One region of the Paenibacillus sp. S28 genome, then DNA from elsewhere that is predicted to be linked to it. Evidence: riboswitches for the same ligand, from Rfam matches in the RefSeq annotation. Region 1 holds a riboswitch; each other region holds the start of a gene.

What was found. Region 1 has a riboswitch for cyclic di-AMP ahead of IAE55_RS23010 (hypothetical protein). Riboswitches for the same ligand answer to the same signal wherever they lie in the genome.
Region 2: another riboswitch for cyclic di-AMP. It lies ahead of IAE55_RS04075 (APC family permease); the one in region 1 lies ahead of IAE55_RS23010 (hypothetical protein).
Region 3: another riboswitch for cyclic di-AMP. It lies ahead of IAE55_RS10010 (alpha/beta fold hydrolase); the one in region 1 lies ahead of IAE55_RS23010 (hypothetical protein).

The regions. Positions count from the first base shown of each region.
Region 1 is NZ_JACVTM010000010.1:180,326-183,601, forward strand. Features, by position in the region: tRNA gene IAE55_RS23000 (tRNA-Leu) at 121-203, shown strand; gene IAE55_RS23005 (glutathione peroxidase) at 277-771, opposite strand; cyclic di-AMP (ydaO/yuaA leader) riboswitch at 1,082-1,292, shown strand; cyclic di-AMP (ydaO/yuaA leader) riboswitch at 1,415-1,587, shown strand; gene IAE55_RS23010 (hypothetical protein) at 1,725-2,114, shown strand; gene kdpF (K(+)-transporting ATPase subunit F) at 2,256-2,333, shown strand; gene kdpA (potassium-transporting ATPase subunit KdpA) at 2,403-3,276, shown strand, end outside.
Region 2 is NZ_JACVTM010000001.1:967,145-970,420, reverse strand. Features, by position in the region: gene IAE55_RS04075 (APC family permease) at 1-1,755, opposite strand, end outside; cyclic di-AMP (ydaO/yuaA leader) riboswitch at 1,891-2,054, opposite strand; gene IAE55_RS04070 (phosphotransferase enzyme family protein) at 2,260-3,276, opposite strand, start outside.
Region 3 is NZ_JACVTM010000003.1:306,052-309,327, forward strand. Features, by position in the region: gene IAE55_RS10005 (hypothetical protein) at 1-506, opposite strand, end outside; cyclic di-AMP (ydaO/yuaA leader) riboswitch at 991-1,178, shown strand; cyclic di-AMP (ydaO/yuaA leader) riboswitch at 1,266-1,430, shown strand; gene IAE55_RS10010 (alpha/beta fold hydrolase) at 1,614-2,429, shown strand; gene IAE55_RS10015 (SDR family NAD(P)-dependent oxidoreductase) at 2,592-3,276, opposite strand, start outside.

The DNA of each region.
Region 1 (3,276 bases):
GTATATTCGTTGGTTTTTATGTTATATAATATTACATATATGATGTTCTAGTGCATTTCCCTTTACAATTCGGATGATTTTGTGTATAATAAAAAAGTTCGCTAAATGAACTTTGGATATGCGGTAGTGGTGGAATGGCAGACACGCTATCTTGAGGGGGTAGTGGGCGTACGCCCGTGGAGGTTCGAGTCCTCTCTACCGCATCTATGAACACAGAAAGAAGCTTCCTTGGAGAAATCCAGGGAAGCTTTTTTTGCTTTGTGGCATGTTGTGTCACTATTCGCTTTTTCGGGATGCAAGCAGCTTGCGGATGTCGTTTTCGATTTTGTCCGGTGTCGTTTTGGGCGCGTAACGCTTGATGACCCTGCCCTTGGAATCGACCAGGAACTTGGTAAAGTTCCACTTGACCGCTTTTGATCCGAGCACGCCCGGCGCTTCCCGGGTAAGATATTGAAACAGTGGATGGGCGTTGCTGCCCTTGACGTCGATCTTCTCAAACATCGGGAACGTGACCCCGTAATTCATCTGGCAGAATTCGCCGATCTCCTCGCTGGTACCTGGCTCCTGATTGGCAAACTGGTTGCTCGGAAAACCGAGAATTTGAAAATGATGGTCGCGGAACTCGTCGTACAGCTCCTGCAGCCCGCGAAACTGCGGCGTAAATCCGCATTTGCTGGCCGTGTTCACGATCAGCAGCACGTCACCTTCATATTCCTTTAACGATACCTCTTTGCCGCGCAGCGTGTTCACTTGAAAATCGTAGACGCTCACTGCCATCCTCCTCCTTTTGTGCTGCTATGAATCATCATCCAGCCGAAGCATTTACCAAGCGCACAATTTAATTTTAAACGATTGAACTGTAATGTCAATGCGGATATTCCTGCGAGCCAGTGTCCCTGAATGACCTGGTTTTCATAAATGCGCCAAATCGGGAGCATGGAAGAGGTAGAAGTCAAAAAGCCAAAATGTAAGCGCTAATAAGGTCCTGAATGTTCCAAAATTCGCGGTTCATGATTTTTAGACTGCCTTTACAGCTTGGAAGGAGCGGGTGTATGATTCAGAGCGTATTCAATACAGTTTCCATTACTAATCGCTGAGTTTCCGCAAAAAAGCGCGGAAATCGGGGGAACCAAACGCGTGCCATGGAGCAGCGAACCGGTGTGAGAGTCGGGGGTCTGCTGCCAGCCGCAGGGGTGAATCCCGGCTACGGATGCCATGGATCCGGCCGGGTAGAGCGACTCTCACCGCTCGAATCCGTCAGCTAACCTCGTAAGCGCCGTTTGAGAGAGGAATGATGAAACTTGCGACCCGAATAAACTTTCGGATCACAGGGGGATCAGCTGGCCTCTGTGTTTTTTTTACCCTTTTTTAGCTTACTGGAACAAAAGAGAGCATTCATCACAATCACATACACTTATCAATAACGCTTAATTCCGGCCGGAAACGGCCGGGAGCGGGGGAACCACAGCGGCCGCCTGGAACGGAAGCCGCCGGGGTGAATCTTTCCGGTACGGTAAGTACCGGAAGGTAGGGCGACTCTCACGCCCGAATCCGACAGCTAACCTCGTCAGCGTAACGGGAGAGGCAGCACTTGTCGTGCGCATGTTGAATATAGGACGATCCTATTTATATTCGTCCACATTCAAGAAGCCGCGGGAAAGGTCCTTCTTTCCCTGCGGCTTCTTTTGCGTATTCGCGGCTGCCGCACAGGAGGAGCCTTTGAAATGGACAACGTCGTCATTGTGACCGCGCCGAACGAGGCGGGACGCAATTTTATCAAGCTGCTGATGTATTGGAAGAGGCCCTTTGCCGTTCTGACCAACAGTGCCCGGGAGGAACGCCTCTTGAGAAAAATGGGGGTGCAGCGGATCATCCGGCTGAATACGAATCACGCGGAGGATTGGGTGGTTCCCGAAATAGAGGTCGGCAAAATCTTTCTGTTTGAAAGCAGCCTCAACCTGACCTGCCGCTATTTGCAAATCTGCCGTCCCTGGACGTCGGAACCGGTATATGTCATTACGCAGAGGGGCAGCTCACCCGGCATTTACCGGGGGCTTGGTGCAGATCACATCATTTATACCTTAAACGGCGAAGTCGGATTTTTACTGAAATAAAGATGATTCTAACCATGCAAAGGAGAGACCGGAAACGATGATGGATGTATATATGATACTTGCACTCGCTGCCACTTATGGCGTGTTCTTGTTATTTCTTCATTGGTGCGGCCGAGTGGTGGAAGAAGGGGGCAAAGACCAATGATTGTCGTTGGAGCATTCGCCGTGCTTGTCTTTATCTATTTGGTTTACGCCTTGATCCATCCGGAAAAATTTTGACCGGTATTTTAAATCTGTAAGCCTCAAGGGGCCAAAGCAGAACATGCTCGTAAGAGGGGGAAGCCAACCTTGGATATTTTGCAAATTTGTATCGTGATTTTCGTTCTCCTGCTGCTCGTGAAGCCGGTAGGCACTTACGTATATCATATGTTTTCCAATGAACCGAATCGGACGGACCGGATCTTTGGCGGCGTGGAAAGAGTTCTATACCGGATCATCGGGCTGAAGCAGCGGGGCAGCATGAATTGGAAAAAGTACGCGCTCAGCATGATCGCAACCAATATCTTTCTGGTAGCGATCAGCTATATATTGCTCCGAACGATGGGCGCCCTTCCGGGCAACCCGAGCGGCATCGGCAATATGGAGGCGAGTCTGTCCTTCAACACGGTCATCAGCTTTATGACGAACACGAACCTCCAGCATTACAGCGGAGAGAGCGGCATGTCTTATTTTGGCCAAATGATCGTCATCACGATGATGATGTTTACCTCGGCAGCCTCGGGCCTGGCTATCGCGATTGCTTTTATGCGCGGCATCACCCGCAGGGGTGAGGGGCTCGGGAACTTCTTCGAGGACTTTATCAAGGCGCATGTCCGCCTGTTCGTGCCGCTCGCCCTCATCGTGACCCTGGTGCTGGTCGGGCTCAAAGTGCCGCAGACGCTGGAGCCGCTGCGGGCCGTGCAAACGTTGGGAGGCGGCGTGCAGCAGATTCCGCTGGGTCCTGTAGCCTCGCTGGAATCGATCAAGCACCTCGGAACAAACGGGGGAGGTTTCTTCGGCGTCAACTCGGCCCATCCGTTCGAGAACCCGAGCCCGCTGACCAACGTGATCGAAATTCTCAGCATGTGGACGATTTCAGCGTCGCTGCCTTACACGTTCGGACGGTTCGCCCGGAACAAGAAGCAGGGCTGGATGATTTTCAGCGTCATGATGACGCTGTTCG
Region 2 (3,276 bases), on a different contig from region 1:
CATCAAACTCGTCTGGTTGTGCAGCAGATTGTGCCAGCTCCGCTTTGGAATAAACTGCGGAATGATCACCGTGACCTGGTAGTTGGATTCGCTGGCTTTCCGGTGCACCGTATCGATAAATTTGCTAAGCGGATGAATAATGCTCCGGTACGGAGAATGCAGTGTCACAAGGCGCACGTCAGGCCGCCATCTATGCCATTTTTCCTCAAACCGGTTCTCTTCTTCCCGTTCAAACGGAATATATACCGCAATGATCTGATCCGCCGCGAGCGACTGCGCATAATTCAGGGAATGCTCCACGACATGCGTAATGCCCGAAACGGGGAGAATGATCACATTGCCTTCAATCGGTACCGCCGGCTCACACGTCGACAGCCGCAGCTGCTCGCCAACCGCCTCATAATGCTTCTTGATCCGGTGGAACAGATACACGATCAGCGGCAAAAAGATCAGTACCGGCCAGATCTGCGCAAACTTGGTTGCGAAGAACATCACCGACACCGTGAAGCTGATCAACGCGCCAATCGTATTGATGACGAGCTTCGTTACCCAACCCTGCGGTTTTTCCCGGATCCACTTGACGATCATCCCCGTTTGCGAGAGCGTGAAAGGGATAAATACCCCTACCGCGTACAGTGGGATCAAATGTTCCGTCTGTCCGTGGAAGGCGACGATCAGCACGATAGACAGTAGCCCAAGGATGATGATTCCGTTCGAATATCCCAAACGGTCACCGCGGACAGTAAACATCCGGGGAATAAACCGGTCTTTGGCTAAATTGACCGCCAGCAGCGGAAACGCCGAATATCCGGTATTGGCCGCCAGGATCAAGATCAGTGCCGTCGTGCCCTGGATGAAAAAGTACATAAAATTCCGTCCGAACGTCTGATTGGCAATCTGGGATACGACCGTCTCCTGGGGATTTGGGGATATGCCCAAATAATAAGCAAGAAATACGATGCCCGAGAAGAGTACAGCCAGCAGAATCCCCATAGCCATCAAGGTTTTGGCCGCATTGTTCGGGGCCGGATCCTTGAAGTTCGGGATGGCGTTCGAGATCGCTTCGACCCCGGTCAGGGCGGAGCTGCCCGAGGCAAAAGCTTTTAAGAGCAGGAACAGGCTGATCCCCGCCACCGGCGTCCCGACCGGCGAATGCAAATGCGGTGAAACGTGGCCGGTCACGATGTTGTACATACCGACGCCGATCAAAATGAACAGCGCGAAGGCGAACAGATACACCGGATAAGCCAGGATGGAGGCCGACTCGGTGACGCCCCGCAAATTCAGAAGCGTAATGAGGATGACGAAGGTGACGGCAATCCCCACCGTATGCTCATGCAGCGCAGGAAACGCCGAAGTCAGCGCGTCCGTGCCAGCCGAAACGCTGACCGCAACAGTCAAAATGTAATCTACCAGCAGCGATCCGCCGGCCACCAGCCCGGGATAGATTCCCAGATTCTGTTTGGAGACGACGTAAGCACCGCCGCCATGCGGATAAGCGAAGATGATCTGCCGGTAGGATAAAATGAGTGCAGCCAGCAAAATCAGTACGCCGATTCCGATCGGTATCGAATACCAGAACGCCGCCGTGCTGACCGTGACCAGAACCAGCAAAATTTGCTCCGGCCCATACGCTACGGACGACAGCGCATCGGAGGATAGAATGGCCAAAGCTTTTTTCTTATTCAGTTTTTGTTCTCCCAATTCGGTAGACTTCAGCGGACGTCCGATCAGAAGTCTTTTCAATGCTGCCATAAAATGTTTGTCACCGCCAATGTTAGAGTTGGAATGCTCATGATGTACCCGTTAGACACGTGCTCAACCCTTTTTGGGCACAACAAAAAAAGCCGCAGGAAAGCTGGACCTTCCCGTGGCTTTACGCGCACGACAAATCCCTCTTTCATAACGCTTACGAGGTTAGCTGACGGATTCGGGACCGAAAGTATCCCTACACTCAATAAATGAACATCAAGTGATTCACCCCTGGGACGAAGGTTTAACTTCATCCCTTTGGTTCCCCCGCTCCTGATTTCAGAATTCAGCGATCAAGGAGTATTACGTTTCAGGTTCACAAGTTCACGATTACGAATTGAATCTTACTCCTTCCGGATGCCAGCTGTAAAGAAGCAAACGGTTTGAGATACGTATGAAAAAATTCAAAAGAACTTCATGTCAACGCTTACATTGGCGGCAATCTATTAATTTCTGGCTGTAGCTGTGCATATCGCTTGTTTACGCTATTAAATTCATATCGGGCTTCTAAATATTTCGATTCGCCGCATTCCTCAGCGAAGCCTCTACGGTATCCAGTCGGTTCAAGCAGTGATGACGGACCATTTCGAGGTCGTTATCCAGCTGATCCGGCTCCAGGTTGCGATGCAAAATATTCATACACCAATGGGTAAGGTTCCTCAAATGATGGCGGTATGCATAATAACGCAGTAAATCAAGGTTCAGCTCCATCTGTTGTCCTAGTTCCTGCTCATACCCTGTGAGAAAATGATCCAGTCCGTCCCCGATATACCCCACGATATCCAGCTCTGGTGGCGCAAGCATGGCCGCTTCCCAGTCCAGGACGACAAGCCTGCCGTCTGCGGTCTCCATCAGATTCCCTCCCCACAGATCACCGTGACAGAGCACATTGGGGGCCGGATCAAGCACGAGAGGTTCACGAACCTCTGTCATCTGGTGCAGCAGCTCGGTTATGCGCGTTTGCTGAGGGATAACAAGCTCACGCAGCAGCTGGCTAGCGGGGCTTGCACCGGGCTGAAGATGCTCAAGCTGCTGCAGGCATTGGGTCAAATGTTCGGAAAAGGAGACATCATATGTTTCACTCGAAAGGCTGGAAGCGGTAGTGAAGGGAGTTAACTGCCGAATCCGCGCAGCCAGCCGTCCAATACGCTCCAAGTTAGGCTTGGAAAACGGGTAAGCCTCAGCCCAGGTCTCCCCTTCTATAAATTGAAAGAGTACCGCGGTACAGCCGGAGAGGGAAAGCAGAAAAGCGCCGCTTGAGGTTCGGTACGGACAGGGCAGCTCCACAAATCGGCCGGTCTGATGCAATTCCCACATAAACGGCACATAACGGTTGCAGCGAAGGATGCCTTGGCGGTGGCTGTCATTGCCATGGTCAAACAGTTTCATATAGTATCGCATCCCGTTTTCTCCCACCACCCGGTAAGAATAGGCCGAATCTCCATAAGGGATAAAAATAAGCCTCCGGGCAGCGATTCCGTAAGCTTCGTTCAAGTGATGCACAAAAACCCCTTCGTCCATTCG
Region 3 (3,276 bases), on a different contig from region 1:
GCGTTCGCCTGGACTTCCGTATCAAGGTCAGCCGTCAGGCCGGAGATCGCAAGCGACGTTCCTCCCCCGATCCGCAACGATGCTGCGGCTCCTTTGGCGTAAGCCGTACGATTCAGCTCGAGAAGGCCGGCATCAAGGGATCTTCCCATGTGTTCGGCTGTTGTGCGCGCGGTATGCTGCTCCAGGCGTGATCTGACATCAAGCAGCGCCATCAGCGCGAGCGGGTATTGATTGTGGTCCGGCTGCTTCAGAATGTGCATGGCCGTCGCGGTGATGGCCTCTTCCAGCGTCAGGCCGCAAATATAACGCAGGCAGCAGCCCCACCGTACCAGGTCGAAGGCTTGCTTGCCTGAGCACAGCAGGCCCTCGGCAAGCCCTTCCTCTCCCGAGTAAGGCAGCTTTACAATGCCGATCCGGCAGTTTTCCAGCCAGCCCAGGCTGTGGTGCTGGTACCTTGGAAGATCGATTTCAAACAGTTCGATGGTGGAGATCAAAGCCCGGTTCATCGTGACATCCTCCTTGACCGTGATTTCATGGATACTCCCTGCCGTCTTGTTCCGGATCGTCACGGCCAGTAGGGTTCCATACATGTGTCCGATTGGTAAACTATCCGAATCATACGTCCAAGGGATATCTTTGGCAAGAAGACGAGGCGGATTTTTTTAGATCAAAACCAGCATCTTTCCAGTGCAAAGTCCAAAATTCCGGTAAAAAGCCGCTTTTTTTCAGCCTAGCGGCTTCAGCCCTACTCCGGCATTATTTTCCGATCCAATGGGCGGGTTCAGCCATTTGAATGGCTTCCCGCCTTCAGTTATCCAGCAAAGCTAAGGAAAGCGGTAGGAAAGGCCGTAAAACAATGATTCCTACGGATTAGGACCCGTTTTCCCATCAGATCCCCAAATAAAGCAGGGAATCGTATCGTTTCCCTGCTTTACAGTTCGCCGTCCCAGGCGTATATTCATTTCATCATCCAATAGAGTAAGATTTGCGACTTGATGAACGCTGAATTTTCCGATGAAAAGCGGGGGAACCAATCGCAGTCCTCGTCCCACGGAGCTTTATGCTGGGGCTTGCGGCTTGCAGGGGTGAATCGGAGGCAGGATAACGCCTGTTTCCGTAGGGCTACTCTCACGGCCCGAATCCGTCAGCTAACCTCGTAAGCGTAGTTGAGAGCGGAGGAAACTGTGATTTGACGAATCAACACAGGGTATCTGCTCTGTGTTTTTCTGTGCGCTCATTTTGAAGGATGAAGCGTGTACATGGAATATGTCTATTCGCTGAATTTCCGCCGGAGGGCGGAAAGCGGGGGAACCGGTCGTGTCTGCAGCATCCGCTGCGGCCATATGGGGTGAATCTCGAAAGTGATGAGTAGGGCTACTCTTGGGCCCGAATCCGTCAGCTAACCACGCAAGCGTGTTAAGAGAGGCAGCTGTTATTCATGCAGATGGCAAGGCTTATTCGGCCTTGGAGTTGGAAGCATGGAAGAGTGTCCTCTTTCCGGTGCTTCTTTTTTGTTGTTTAAACAAGGAGAAGCATCGATTCCCAAGCGGGCGGCGCCCGCGATTTTGCACAAACAGAGAAAACAGGTTATTTGGGAGAGAGGAGAACATGAAGTGCCTCAGATACAAGTAAACGGAACCACGTTATATTACGAAATTCACGGCAGCGGCACGCCCATTGTGTTCATTCACGGGCATTTGTCGTCCCATCATATGTTTGAGCCCCAGGTCGAATATTTCAGCAAGCGGGCAAAGGTGATTGTGCTGGATCTCCGGGGTTACGGCAATTCGGGGAAGCTTGACGTGGAGGTCGGGCACATTATGGAAACCCAATGCAGCGATCTGTGCGAGCTGCTCAATAAGCTGCATATTACGCAGGCGACGCTTGTCGGCTGTTCCAGCGGAAGCGTGCTCGCCCAGACGTTTGCCGCCCTTCATCCGGACCGTATCAGCGCCCTGGTACTCGTAGACAGCTACTTCGCGGGATGCTTCGGGAAAAAGAACCATTTGCTGAATATTTGCGAGGCGTGCAGCTGGCTTTCTTATTATTTGCCTGCAGAGTTTTTCCTCCGGTCGCTGCGGGTGACGTATAACCGGTGGAGACCGGTCTACAGCATCCTCCGCAAGGAGCTGTACCACAAGCGGCCGACAGAGTCGATCAAGCAGCGCATGGAGCTGCTGCGTATGGAGATGCCCGCCAATTTGGCGCGGCTGCCGATGCCTGTACTGTGCGTCGCAGGCAGCCAAAGCGAGTGGTTCGTCAAGCAAATGCAGCGGGCGGCCACCCTTTTCCGGCATGTGCAGCTGGCGACGATCGAGGATGCGATGTATCCGACCCATTTGTGCCAGCCCCATGCATTCAACCGCATGCTGCTGAACTTTTTGATGGACCAGCATATTTACCGGACTCGGGAAGCCTATGGAGGATAGCCCGCGGTCATGGGATTTGCCTCCTGGAAAGAAAACCGCATCTTGAATCGCACTGGCCTTCACTCAAACGATCTACTCGCTGTATTAGGCAGCAAGTTAACCGCCCGATAAGAAGGCGGTTAACTGAGCTCTAGCGAGTATTCGTTTTTTCAATGAGACTGATTATATTAAAAAGGGAGGGATGAACCGTCCATCAATATCGGTGAACCCGTATTCCTGGGCAAGATCACCAGCCTGTAGTACCAGTCCGTTTTTCAGTTTCACTTCATCATCCCCAGCTAGGGCTGACACCGCTCGCCCTACGTAATACGGCGACTCCGTGTGTTTCAGAGCATCAACCTCCTTCCAATGAGCTTCATCTGTACCGAAGTTCCTTAATACCAGTTCTGTTCTCATCCAGCCAGGGGAGACCGCTACCACGGTTATTTCAGTGCTTTTGAGATCATGAGCTAATCCGAGCACTGAGCGGTTAATGGTATTCTTGGCGAGGTCGTAATAGAAAGTTCCTAAATACTTATCCTGATCCTGAAATGTGGTATGTACGATCAATCCAGAATCAGCTTCCAGCATAAGCGGAATCGCATAATGGTTTGTCGCTATTTGTGGGCGTACTCCATTCTGAAACATCGCATCCCACATGTTCAGCGGATATTCCCAGAATGGTTTGGATTGTAAATTCACTTCCAAGTCATGCAGTCCCCAGACGTTATTCACTAGGATATGGAGCCGTCCTTGTTCCTGTCGGATTCTCTCGATCAAAGCTTGTGTATCCTCATCACGGGTATGATCGCAACGACATGCGTACGCCTCTCCTCCATGACTTCGAATCTCCTCCACAGTTTCATCG